DNA from 2 places in the Burkholderia sp. MSh2 genome. Region 2 is predicted to be linked to the other one. Evidence: predicted binding sites of a transcription regulator. Region 2 holds the regulator's gene; the other holds the start of a gene.
The links. Region 2 encodes LexA, which represses DNA repair genes until DNA is damaged. Its sites were predicted from a motif close to ACTGTATNNNNATACAGT; they were not measured.

Region 1: the regulator LexA is predicted to act here: its motif matches at 2,406-2,423, upstream of recA (recombinase RecA).

What each region holds. Positions count from the first base shown of each region.
Region 1 covers NZ_JPGM01000072.1:37,099-43,139, reverse strand. Annotated here, with positions in the region: gene GQ57_RS32460 (sensor histidine kinase) at 16-1,563, opposite strand; gene GQ57_RS32455 (response regulator transcription factor) at 1,581-2,309, opposite strand; gene recA (recombinase RecA) at 2,499-3,572, shown strand; gene recX (recombination regulator RecX) at 3,572-4,441, shown strand; gene GQ57_RS32440 (DUF2889 domain-containing protein) at 4,588-5,196, shown strand; gene sucC (ADP-forming succinate--CoA ligase subunit beta) at 5,265-6,041, shown strand, end outside.
Region 2 covers NZ_JPGM01000022.1:70,868-76,908, forward strand. Annotated here, with positions in the region: gene GQ57_RS15050 (ABC transporter permease) at 1-592, opposite strand, end outside; gene nodI (nodulation factor ABC transporter ATP-binding protein NodI) at 599-1,513, opposite strand; gene GQ57_RS15060 (universal stress protein) at 1,850-2,347, shown strand; gene GQ57_RS15065 (DUF2939 domain-containing protein) at 2,435-3,133, opposite strand; gene GQ57_RS15070 (hypothetical protein) at 3,163-3,498, opposite strand; gene lexA (transcriptional repressor LexA) at 3,525-4,172, opposite strand; gene GQ57_RS15080 (sulfate ABC transporter substrate-binding protein) at 4,437-5,474, shown strand; gene cysT (sulfate ABC transporter permease subunit CysT) at 5,598-6,041, shown strand, end outside.

The DNA of each region.
Region 1 (6,041 bases), on a different contig from region 2:
CGGTGCGCGTCAGGGTTAATCCGGGGCGGTGCCTGCCAGCGGCAGGCTGACGCGCACGAGCGTGCCGGCGAGGCGCGGCGCGTGCTGGTAGACGTGATCGTCGAGCGTCAGCGTGCCGCCGTGCTGTGCGGCGATCTCGCGCACGATCGCGAGCCCGAGGCCGCTGCCGTCGCCTTCGCGGCCGAGGATCCGGTAGAAGCGCTCGACGACGCGCTCGCGTTCGGCGGCCGGGATGCCCGGCCCCGTATCCTCGACTTCGAGATGCGCGAACCGCGCGGTCGGGTCGGCGTGCACGCGTACGGTGATGCGGCCGCCTTCGGGCGTGTAGCGGATCGCATTGTCGATCAGGTTGCCGAGCATCTCGCGCAGCATCACCGGATTGCCGTCGACGTCGAGCGGCGCATCGTCGGGCGGCCCTTCGTAGCCGAGATCCATCCGCTTCGCGAGCGCGGCCTGCACCCAGTCGCGTACGGCGCGGCGCGCCAGCGCGGCAATCTCGACCGGCTCGAAGGTCAGCCCGCTGGCGCGGTTCTCGGCGCGCGCCAGCGCGAGCAGTTGCGTGACGAGCCGCGCGGCCTGTTCGGAGCTCGTCGCGATCTGTTCGAGCGAGCGCTGCACGTCGGGCGGGACGGGGTGGCGCAGGGCGAACTCGGCCTGCGTGCGCAGGCCCGCGAGCGGCGTCTTCATCTGGTGCGCGGCGTCGGCGATGAAGCGCTTCTGCAGCGCCATGTTCTGTTCGAGGCGCGCGAGCAGGTCGTTGAACGACGTGACGAGCGGCTCGATCTCGGGCGGCGCGCGCTGCGCCTCGACGGGCGACAGGTCGTCGGGCCGCCGGGCGCGGATGTGCGCCTGCAGCGCGTTGAGCGGCGCGAGCCCGCGCGACAGGCCGAACCAGACCAGCAGGATCGCGAGCGGCAGGATCACGAACTGCGGCAGGATCACACCCTTGATGATGTCGTTCGCGAGCGCGTTGCGCTTGTCCAGCGTTTCGCCGACCTGCACGAGCACGGGCTGCGTGCCGCTCGCTTGCGGCAGCGCGACCGTCGTATACGCGACGCGCACGTCGTTGCCGCGCAGCAGGTCGTCGCGAAACACGACGACGCCGGGCGGCGGGCGGTCCTCGTCGCGCGGCAGCGGCATGTCTGCCTCGCCCGCGACCAGCTCGCCGCGCGTGCCGAGCACCTGGAAGTAAACGCTGTCGACGTTGTCCGCGCGCAGGAAGTCGCGGGTCTGCTCCGGCAGCGTCAGCTCGGCCACGCCGTTGACCGGATGAATCTGCCGCGCGAGCACGTAGGCGTTGGTCTCGAGCGAGCGGTCGAACGGGCCGTTCGCGATCGTTTTTGCGACGAGATAGGTGACGGCGATGCTCATCGGCCACAGGAGCAGCAGCGGTGCGAGCATCCAGTCGAGGATCTCGCCGAACAGCGAGCGCGGGCGCGGCGCCTCGGGCGCATCGGTTGCGTCGGGCGGCGCGAACGGGTTCTCGTAGCGCGCGTCGCGCGCCTCGTCGGCGGCCGACTGCGGCGCGCCGGTCGAGTGGCGGGAAGGGGCCGGCGTGGCCATCGCGACGACGCGCGGTGTCAGCGCAGCGGCGTGCCGGCCACCGCGGGCTGGGGCGCCGTCGCGTCGGCCGGCGCGGCGGGCGCGACTTTCTCGAGGCAATAGCCGAGGCCGCGCACGGTCGAGATCCGGACGCCGCTCGGTTCGATCTTCTTGCGCAGCCGGTGCACGTAGACTTCGATCGCGTTGTTGCTGACTTCCTCGCCCCATTCGCACAGATGGTCGACGAGCTGTTCCTTCGACACGAGCCGGCCGATCCGCTGCAGCAGCACTTCGAGCAGGCCGAGTTCGCGCGCCGAAAGATCGAGCACGTGATCGTTCGCATAGGCGATGCGGCCGACCTGGTCGAACGCGAGCGAGCCGTGGCGCACGACGGTCGGGCCGCCGCCCGCGCCGCGCCGGGTCAGCGCGCGCACGCGCGCCTCGAGCTCGTTGAGTGCGAACGGCTTGGCCATGTAGTCGTCGGCGCCGAGGTCGAGCCCCTTCACGCGCTCGTCGACGCTGTCGGCGGCGGTGAGGATCAGCACGGGGAGGTTGGAATTGCGGGCGCGCAGCCGCTTGAGCACCTCGAGCCCTGACATCTTCGGCAGCCCGAGATCGAGGATCAGCAGGTCGAAGGTCTGCATCGACAGCGCCGTATCGGCGTCGACGCCGTTCTTCACGTGGTCGACCGCATAGCCCGATTGGCGGAGTGACCGGGTGAGGCCGTCCGCGAGTATGCTGTCGTCTTCCGCGATGAGAATTCGCATGGTGCTGACCGATGGCCGGCAGGGCGTTCGCGCCGGCCGGCTGTCTCCGAAGTGATTCGTGTACAACGCAGCCTGCATTGCGGGCTTGCACAAAACACTGTTTTTTTATACAGTGTCTGCATTCGTGGGCGGCGCTTGAAAGCGGGCGCGCCTTTAACAGACGCTGCTCATCATAGCAAAGGACGATTCATGGAAGATAGCAAGAAGGGCTCCGGGATGACCGCCGAGAAGAGCAAGGCGCTGGCCGCCGCGCTTGCCCAGATCGAGAAGCAGTTCGGCAAGGGCTCGATCATGCGCATGGGCGACGGCGAGGCGACCGAAAACATCCAGGTCGTGTCCACGGGCTCGCTCGGTCTCGATATCGCGCTGGGCGTCGGCGGCCTGCCGCGCGGCCGGGTCGTCGAGATCTACGGTCCGGAATCGTCCGGTAAAACCACACTCACGCTGCAGGTCATCGCCGAACTGCAGAAGATCGGCGGCACCGCGGCGTTCATCGACGCCGAGCACGCGCTCGACGTTCAATATGCCGCGAAGCTCGGCGTGAACGTGCCGGAGCTGCTGATCTCGCAGCCGGACACCGGCGAGCAGGCGCTCGAAATCACCGACGCACTGGTGCGCTCGGGCTCGATCGACATGATCGTCATCGACTCGGTCGCGGCGCTCGTGCCGAAGGCCGAAATCGAAGGCGAGATGGGCGATTCGCTGCCGGGTCTGCAGGCCCGCCTGATGTCGCAGGCGCTGCGCAAGCTGACCGGCACGATCAAGCGCACGAACTGCCTCGTGATCTTCATCAACCAGATCCGGATGAAGATCGGCGTGATGTTCGGCAACCCGGAAACCACGACGGGCGGCAATGCGCTCAAGTTCTACTCGTCGGTGCGTCTGGACATCCGCCGGATCGGCTCGATCAAGAAGAACGACGAGGTGATCGGCAACGAAACCCGCGTGAAGGTCGTCAAGAACAAGGTGTCGCCTCCGTTCCGCGAAGCGATCTTCGACATCCTGTACGGCGAAGGCATCTCGCGTCAGGGCGAAATCATCGATCTCGGCGTGCAGGCGAAGATCGTCGACAAGGCCGGCGCCTGGTACAGCTACAACGGCGAGAAGATCGGTCAGGGCAAGGACAACGCGCGTGAATTCCTGCGCGAGAATCCGGAAATCGCGCTCGAGATCGAGAACCGCATCCGTGAATCGCTCGGCGTTGCCGCCATGCCGGATGGTGTCGGCCACGACGAAGCCGAGGCGATGGACGAAGAAGAGTGATGGTCGGGCGCCGAGGTCAGGCTGGCGAACCGGAAGAGAGCGACGCGCCCGAAGCGGCGGGTCGCTCCGGCCGGCGAGCGGGATCCTCGGGCGCCAACCGGCGGCCTGCAGGCAGCGATGCCGCAGGCCGCACCGCGACGAGGGCATCCGACGATGCCCTCGTTTCGTTTGAGATTGCCGCGCCGGACGATCCGTTCGACGACGACGAATCGTTCGATGCGCACGACCGCTCCCGTCGGCGTGTTTCCGGCGTCAGTTTTCCGGGCGATCGTGCATCCGGTGCGGCGTCGCCGGCCAGGGAAGACGTCTATACGCGCAGCAGCCAACATCCGCGCCGCACGCGCCGCGCGTCCGGCACTTCCGCCGGCGCTTCGTCCGGCGATGCGCCGGGCACGGGCGAGCGCAAATCGTCGAAGCCGCCGCGGTCGTTGAAGGGCCGCGCGCTCGGCTATCTGTCCAGGCGCGAATACAGCCGCGCGGAACTCGCACGCAAGCTCGCACCCTACGCCGGCGAAGACGAATCCATCGAGCCGGTGCTCGATGCACTCGAAAAGGAAGGCTGGCTGTCCGACGCGCGCTTTGCCGAGAGCCTCGTGCATCGCCGCGGGTCGCGTGTCGGCGTCGCGCGCATCGTCAGCGAACTGAAGCGCCATGCGGTCGGCGACACGCTCGTCGAAGAGGTGAGTACCCAGCTTCGCGAGACCGAATGGGCGCGTGCGCAGGCCGTCTGGCGCAAGAAATTCGGTGCACTGCCGCAAACGCCGGCCGAGCGTGCGAAGCAGGCGCGCTTTCTGGCCGCGCGCGGCTTCTCGAGCGCGACCATCGTGAAGTTGCTGAAGGTCGGCGACGATTTCCCGATCGACGACTGAGCAGGCCGATCGCGCGCGTGGCGCGCGATTTTGCTGCAATGCAACCGCTTCCGGACAGGCGGGAATACCCGCCGTCGCGTCAAACTGTCTCAAATACCCAATATGCTAAAATTCATGGGTTTTCCTCTTCGGCCTCAACCTCCAGCATGCCGCTATCCGAGCCCGTGCCCCGTCAGTTGCGACATCGACGCGCAATCCGAGCGGAAGCTTACGAGCGCGGCGACGGCTTGTGGGATATCGAAGCCTGCCTGACCGACCACAAGCCGCGCGATGTCGCGCTTGCGTCGGGCATCCGGCCCCAGGGCCTGCCGATCCACGAACTCTGGCTGCGCGTGACTATCGATCGTGAACTCAATGTCGTCGACGCCGAAGCGTCTTCGGAATGGGTGCCCTATCCCGGTCAGTGTCAATCCGCTCCTCCCGCCTATCGGGCCCTCATCGGGCTCAATCTCTTCCGCCATTTCCGCCGCGATGCGAGCCGGCTTCTCGCCGGCGTCGCAGGCTGTTCCCATCTCACCGAACTGTGCGCCGTGCTGCCGACCGCAGCGATCCAGGCGTTCGCCGGTGACGTGTGGAACGTGCGCGAGGAGGGCGGTGAAGGGCCGGATCATGACGGCGTGCATGCCGAACCGCCTTTCCAGCTCGGCCGCTGCCGGGCGCTGCGGTTCGACGGCGAGGTCGTGCGGCAGTACTACCCGCGCTGGTATGGCGCGAGCCGGCCGGACCTGCCCGGTGAGGGCAGCACGAAGGAATGAACGGAAATCATTCGAAGAAGCGTCTTAAGCGACTTTTCATCCAACTCTCAGACTGAAGGGAATCACGCATGAAGATTCACGAGTACCAGGGTAAGGAAATCCTGCGGAAATTCGGAGTCGCGGTACCGCGCGGCAAGCCGGCGTTCTCGGTGGACGAAGCCGTCAAGGTGGCGGAAGAGCTGGGCGGCCCGGTTTGGGTCGTGAAGGCCCAGATTCACGCGGGTGGCCGCGGCAAGGGCGGCGGCGTGAAGGTGGCGAAGTCGATCGAGCAGGTCCGCGAATACGCGAACCAGATCCTCGGCATGCAGCTCGTCACGCACCAGACCGGTCCGGAAGGCCAGAAGGTCAACCGTCTGATGATCGAAGAAGGCGCCGACATCAAGCAGGAACTGTATGTCAGCCTCGTCGTCGATCGCGTGTCGCAAAAGATCGTCCTGATGGGTTCGAGCGAAGGCGGCATGGACATCGAGGAAGTGGCCGAGAAGCACCCGGAACTGATCCACAAGGTCATCGTGGAGCCGTCGACCGGTCTGCTCGACGCCCAGGCCGACGATCTCGCCGCGAAGATCGGCGTGCCGGCTGCTTCGATTCCGCAAGCACGCGCGATCCTGCAAGGCCTGTACAAGGCATTCTGGGAAACCGACGCGTCGCTGGCTGAAATCAACCCGCTGAACGTCTCCGGCAACGGCACGGTCACCGCACTCGACGCGAAGTTCAACTTCGACTCGAACGCGCTGTTCCGCCACCCGGAAATCGTCGCGTACCGCGATCTGGACGAAGAAGATCCGGCTGAAATCGAAGCGTCGAAGTTCGACCTCGCGTACATCTCGCTCGACGGCAACATC
Region 2 (6,041 bases):
TCTGATAGAACATGAAGAAATCGTACGACGGTGCGAGCGCCGTGACGATCATCGCGACGGCGGCGAACGCGAGGCCCGCGAGCGCGATCACGGGCAGCGCGGCGAGCATCGACGGAAACCGCGCGTAGCCGAGCGCGCCCGCGACGAGCATGATCGCGGCGCCGGACAGCATCGCCTTGCTGGCTGCCCAGACAATCTCGCCGAGCACGATGTCGCCGAGCGCGAGCGGCGTATGCATGATGGCTTCCCACGTGCGCTGCACGTGCATCCGCGAGAAACCCGAGTACATCGATTCGAAGCTCGCGGACATCATCACGCTGGACCCGACCGTGCCGGCCGCGAGAAACGCGATATACGACACGCCGTCGACGTGGCCGAGCATCAGGCCGAGCCCGAAACCCAGCCCGAACAGATAGATCATCGGATCGGCAAGATTGCCGAACATCGATGCAAGCGCGAGCTTGCGCCACACGAGATAGTTGCGTCGCCAGACGGCGGCCCAGTTGGTCGCGTTTGCCGGCAGCGCGATCGCGAAGCGCGACTCGCGTTGTGGCGCGGACGGTGCGGCGGCGGAATAGTTGCGGACATCCATGTTCGATCAGTCCTGCATTTCGCGGCCCGTGAGCCGCAGGAACACATCTTCCAGATTGGCCGGGCGATGCAGATAGCGCAATCCCGTACGACCCTTGAGCCGCGCGTTGAGCGGCTCGGGGTCGCTCACGTAGCAGAACAGCGTTTCGCCGCTGATCTCGGTGTGTTTCGCGAAGGCCGACAGCTCGTCGCGCAGTGCAACCGGATCGGACCCGTAGATCTCGATCACGTCGCAGCCGATCTCCGATTCGATCAGCGCGCGCGGCGCGCCCTCGGCGATCTTGCGGCCTTCCTCGATCACGCACAGGCGGTCGCACAGCCGTTCGGCCTCTTCCATGAAGTGCGTGGTGATCAGGATCGTCTTGCCGCGCGCGAGCAGTGAACGCAGCCGCTCCCACATCAGGTGCCGCGCCTGCGGGTCGAGGCCGGTGGTCGGCTCGTCGAGCACGAGCACGTCGGGATCGTTGACGAGCGCACGGGCAAGCGTGAGACGGCGCTTCATGCCGCCCGACAACTCGCCGACCTTCGCGTCGGCCTTGTTCTCGAGCTTCGCGAATTCCAGCAGCGGCTGTACCAGCGCGCGTGCCGCCTGCGTCGGAATGCCGAAATAGCGGCCGAACACGAGCAGGTTTTCGCGCACGCTGAAGTCGGGGTCGAGATTGTCGAACTGGGGCACCACGCCGACGCGCTGGCGCGCATGCCGCGCACGCGATGGGACCGGTTCGCCGCACAGCGAAATGCTGCCGGCGTCGGGTTGGGCGAGGCCGAGCAGCATCTTCAGCGTCGTGGTCTTGCCGGCGCCGTTCGGCCCGAGCAGGCCGTAGCATTCGCCGGCCTGCACGGTGAACGACAGGCCGTTGACGACGCGCTTGTCGCCGTAGTGCTTGACGACGTTCCGGAAATCGATCGGTGCAACGGACATGGGCAGTTTGTCGTTGTGTGCGGGCGCGGAAGCGTTCCGGCGCCGGATGCGTGGCCGGCGGGCGAACGGATCGGACGAATGCGTGTCACACGGGCATGACCGAAGCGTGCGCCCCGTGCGCCTGACGGCACGCGGGAGTACGAACGGGCCATTCTAGTGCATCGGCTGCGTCGCTTCAGCGCATGCGTGCACGGTGCGATGCATGCCCGCACCGATCGTGCACCGCATCATCGCGCACATGCCAGGCGGGGCGAATCAGCGTTTTCCATCCCTTGCGTCCTGAATTGCGGCGCACCATGATGAAGGCGTGGGCTCGTATTGCGATAGGGAGGTTACATGGCTAGCTACAACAAGATTCTGCTGTGTTACGACGGCTCGCTCGAAGGGCGCAAGGCACTGCGCTGCGGCGCCAATCTCGCCATGGACCTGAAGGCGGAAACGCACTTGCTGTCGGTGGTCGACATGCGCTCGAGCATTGCGCAGAGCGCGGGTCTGCTGACCGACGTCGCGTGCGGCCGGTTCGAGGAAACAGCACGCGAAATCCTGCAGGAAGGCGTGAACTGGCTACGCGAGCGCGGGGTGCAAGCCGAGGGCCATTTCGCGTTCGGCTATCCGATCGATGAAATCGCGAATCTCGCGACGGAGCTGAATGTCGACCTCGTCGTCGTCGGCCACCGGTGCCGCAGCGGGCTCTCGAGATGGTGGATGGGGTCGGGCAACACGCAACTGCTCGATCGCGTGAACTGCAGCATTCTGGTGGCGTGTTCGTCGGCGCAGGAGCAGAAGGCCGAGATGGCGCGCGAGCGTGAAGCGGCCACGGCGAGCGGCAAATGATCGTCTGATGCGATGGCGGCCTGGCCGGCGATTCGCGCGGGTCGGGCGCCACGCCGGATCAACCGCGCGGGCGCCGACCGCGAGCCGTTACGCGTGCAGGTCGATCGCAGACAACTTCCACGAGAACAGGCCGAAGCGGTGGAAGATAGCCGCATAGCGTGTGCCGTCGGCACTGCGCTGGTAGGTCACGACGAACTCGTCGATGTTCCGGTAGCCGGCGCTGGTTTGCTGCCGGTGCGGCGGATTCTCCGGATCGCCCGGGCCGGCCGGCGCGGCAGAGGCCGGAGCCGGCAATGACGCGGCGCCCGTGTTGCTGCCCGCAACGGCGGCACTTGCCGGGGCCGGGCTGGCCGACGCGTTGCCCGGTGCATGGCCAGGCGGCAGATTCGACCATTCAGGTGGACGCTCGTCCGGCGTGCCGCGCGGCGGCAAGCCGCTCATCAGTGCGGCCACGCCCTCCGGGGTCGTATACGCATCGACCAGCGGGCCGATCAGCGCGGACCCGATCAGTGCGCCGATCATCGCGAGCGGATTGTCTTTCTTCACCGCGTCGATCCGGCGCATCAGTTCTTCCGTGACCTGCTGCTTGAGGCTGATGCGCAGCGACGGAAAATCCACGTATTCACTGATGACCTGCGCGTCGCGCGCATCGATCGCCGATTTCAGACGACCGAGCGCGACATACGGCGACGCGTACGCATAGCCGATCGCCGCAATGACCGCGACGGCCAGCACGACGATCAGCAGGGGCTTGAGCCGCGATGCGCGGCCCGGCGATACGGTCACGTTGCCTCCGGTGCGGGAATGTTCCGCAATCAGAGACCGTTTTGCGCGGCCGATCGTTCCTCTGCGATGCAGCGGTCGATCATGCGGCATACGGCATCGATCGTGCCGACCATGATCAGGCGGGAACGGCCGTGATACACGCGTACCGGCGCGCGGCGCGCGGGTTCCGCGTGATTCAGGCCGGCGTTCAGCGACACCCGCGCGAAAGCGGGGAGCGCCGACGGCAGCAGGGGCGCCTGCCGTTCGACTGCGATTTCTTCTTGCACCGGCGCGGCCGCGGATAGCGGCGCGCAGGGCGTGCGGCCGCGCAGATGACGCAGGCGACCGAATTGGCGGAAAGGCAGCAGGCGGGCAAGGCGTTCCATGATGTTCTCCTCAGCGAGACGGAATGTCAGAGTTCGCCCGAGCGAATCAGCCCGACGGCGATGCCTTCCAGCGCGAATTCCGCGCTGCCGGCCTTGACGAAGATGTTTTCGTAATCGGGGTTCTCCGCGATCAGCTCGAGACCGCCCGGCCGGCGCATCAGGCGCTTGACCGTGACGTCGTCGCCGAGACGCGCGACGATGATCTGGCCGTCCTTCGCTTCCGTGCGTTTCTGCACGGCGAGGAGGTCGCCGTCGAGAATGCCGGCATCGCGCATCGACAGGCCGCGCACCTTCAGCAGGTAGTCGGGCTTGCTGGAGAACAGCGCGGGATCGCACGCGTAATGCTGCGAGATGTGTTCCTGCGCGAGGATCGGGCTGCCGGCTGCGACGCGGCCGACGAGCGGCAGCGACAACTGCATCAGGCCGGCGTGCGGCAGCGTGAACTGGTGCGGGGCGTCGTCGATGCCGAGCAGGCGGATGCCGCGCGACGCGCCGGCGGCCAGCTCGATGACGCCCTTGCGCGCCAGTGCGCGCAGGTGCTCCTCGGCCGCATTCGGCGAACTGAAGCCCAGTTCGGCCGCGATCTCGGCGCGGGTGGGCGGGAATCCGGAGCGCTCGATCGCGCGGCGGATCAAGTCGAACACTTGCTGCTGACGGGCGGTGAGTTTGGTCATGGCTCAACTGTATGGATAGACAGTGAGCTGTATTTTTATACAGTACTCCGCGAATTTCAAGTGTTACGTGAGGTTCGACGCGATCGCGCCGGTTCCGCCGCGATTTCGCGACGTCCTGACGCCGGTTCATCTGCCGCAACCGTCCATCCCGTCTGCGTTAGCACTTTTGAGTATTAAAAAATAAGGAACGATTATTTTTAATCATGTAACCCGTTCGTTAGACTGGCCCGACATCGCAATACCGACAACACTGGAGAACCAAGGATGGCGAAGCGCAATACGGGGCTGGTGGGCGGAGTGGGCCGCCTGATCGCAACACTCGCGCTGGGCGCGGCGGCGGTGCTGGGCGTCGCGTCGCATGCGTGGGCCGATACGACTTTCCTGAACGTGTCGTACGACCCGACGCGCGAGCTGTATCAGGACTTCAACCAGGCGTTCGGCAAGGAGTGGAAGGCGAAGACGGGCGAGACCGTCAACTTCAAGCAGTCGCACGGCGGTTCGGGCGCGCAGGCGCGCTCGGTGCTCGACGGCCTGCAGGCCGACGTCGTCACGCTGGCGCTGGCCTACGACATCGATGCGCTCGCGAACAAGGGGCTCGTCAACAAGGACTGGCAGAAGCGCCTGCCGGACAACGCGTCGCCGTATACGTCGACGATCGTGTTTCTCGTGCGCAAGGGCAATCCGAAGGGGATCAAGGACTGGGAAGACCTGACCAAGCCGGGCATCTCGATCGTCACGCCGAACCCGAAGACGTCGGGCGGCGCGCGCTGGAACTACCTGGCCGCGTGGGCGTACGCGCAGCACAAGCCGGGCGGCAACGAGCAGACGGCCAAGGAATTCGTCACGAAGCTCTACAAGAATGCGGGCGTGCTCGATTCGGGCGCGCGGGGCGCGACGACGAGCTTCGTGCAGCGCGGGATCGGCGACGTGCTGATCGCGTGGGAAAACGAGGCGTTCCTGTCGGTCAAGGAATTCGGCACCGACAAGTTCGAGATCGTGGTGCCGTCGGTGAGCATCCTGGCCGAACCGCCCGTCGCGGTGGTCGACAAGGTGGTGGACAAGAAGGGCACGCGCAAGCTGGCCGAAGCGTACCTGAACTTCCTGTACAGCCCGCAGGGCCAGGAGATCGCGGCGCGCAACTACTATCGCCCGCGTTCGAAGAACGTGCCGGCGGAGCTCACGAAGCAGTTCCCGAAGCTGAAGCTGTACACGGTCGACGACACGTTCGGCGGCTGGACGAATGCGCAGAAGACGCATTTCGCGGACGGCGGCGTGTTCGATTCGATCTACAAGCCGCAGTAACGCCATAACGACAGCGGCGCGCCACGACAGCGCGCCGCATCCCCGACGGGCCGCCGGCGCAATTGCATTGCGCCGGCGTTTGCGTCGGACCCATGAGCTGCATCGACCCAGCAAGAGCATCCGATGACGACGTACACCTTTCGCAAGCCGAGCGCGCTGCCCGGTTTCGGCGTGACGCTAGGCATCACGGTGGCCTATTTGAGCCTCGTGGTGCTGATTCCGCTCGCCGCCACGTTCCTGAAGACCGCGACGCTGTCGTGGGACCAGTTCGTCACCGCCGTCACGTCGCCGCGCGTGCTCGCGTCCTACCGGCTGACGTTCTCGGCCGCGCTCGGCGGCGCATTGATCAACGCCGTGTTCGGCTTCCTCGTCGCATGGGTGCTGGTGCGCTACACGTTCCCGCTCAAGCGCATCGTCGACGCGATCGTCGATCTGCCGTTCGCGCTGCCCACCTCGGTCGCCGGCATTTCGCTCGCGGCCGTCTATGCGACCAACGGCTGGGTCGGCCAGTATCTCGCGCCGCTCGGCATCAAGATCGCGTTCACGCCCGCCGGCGTGCTGGTCGCG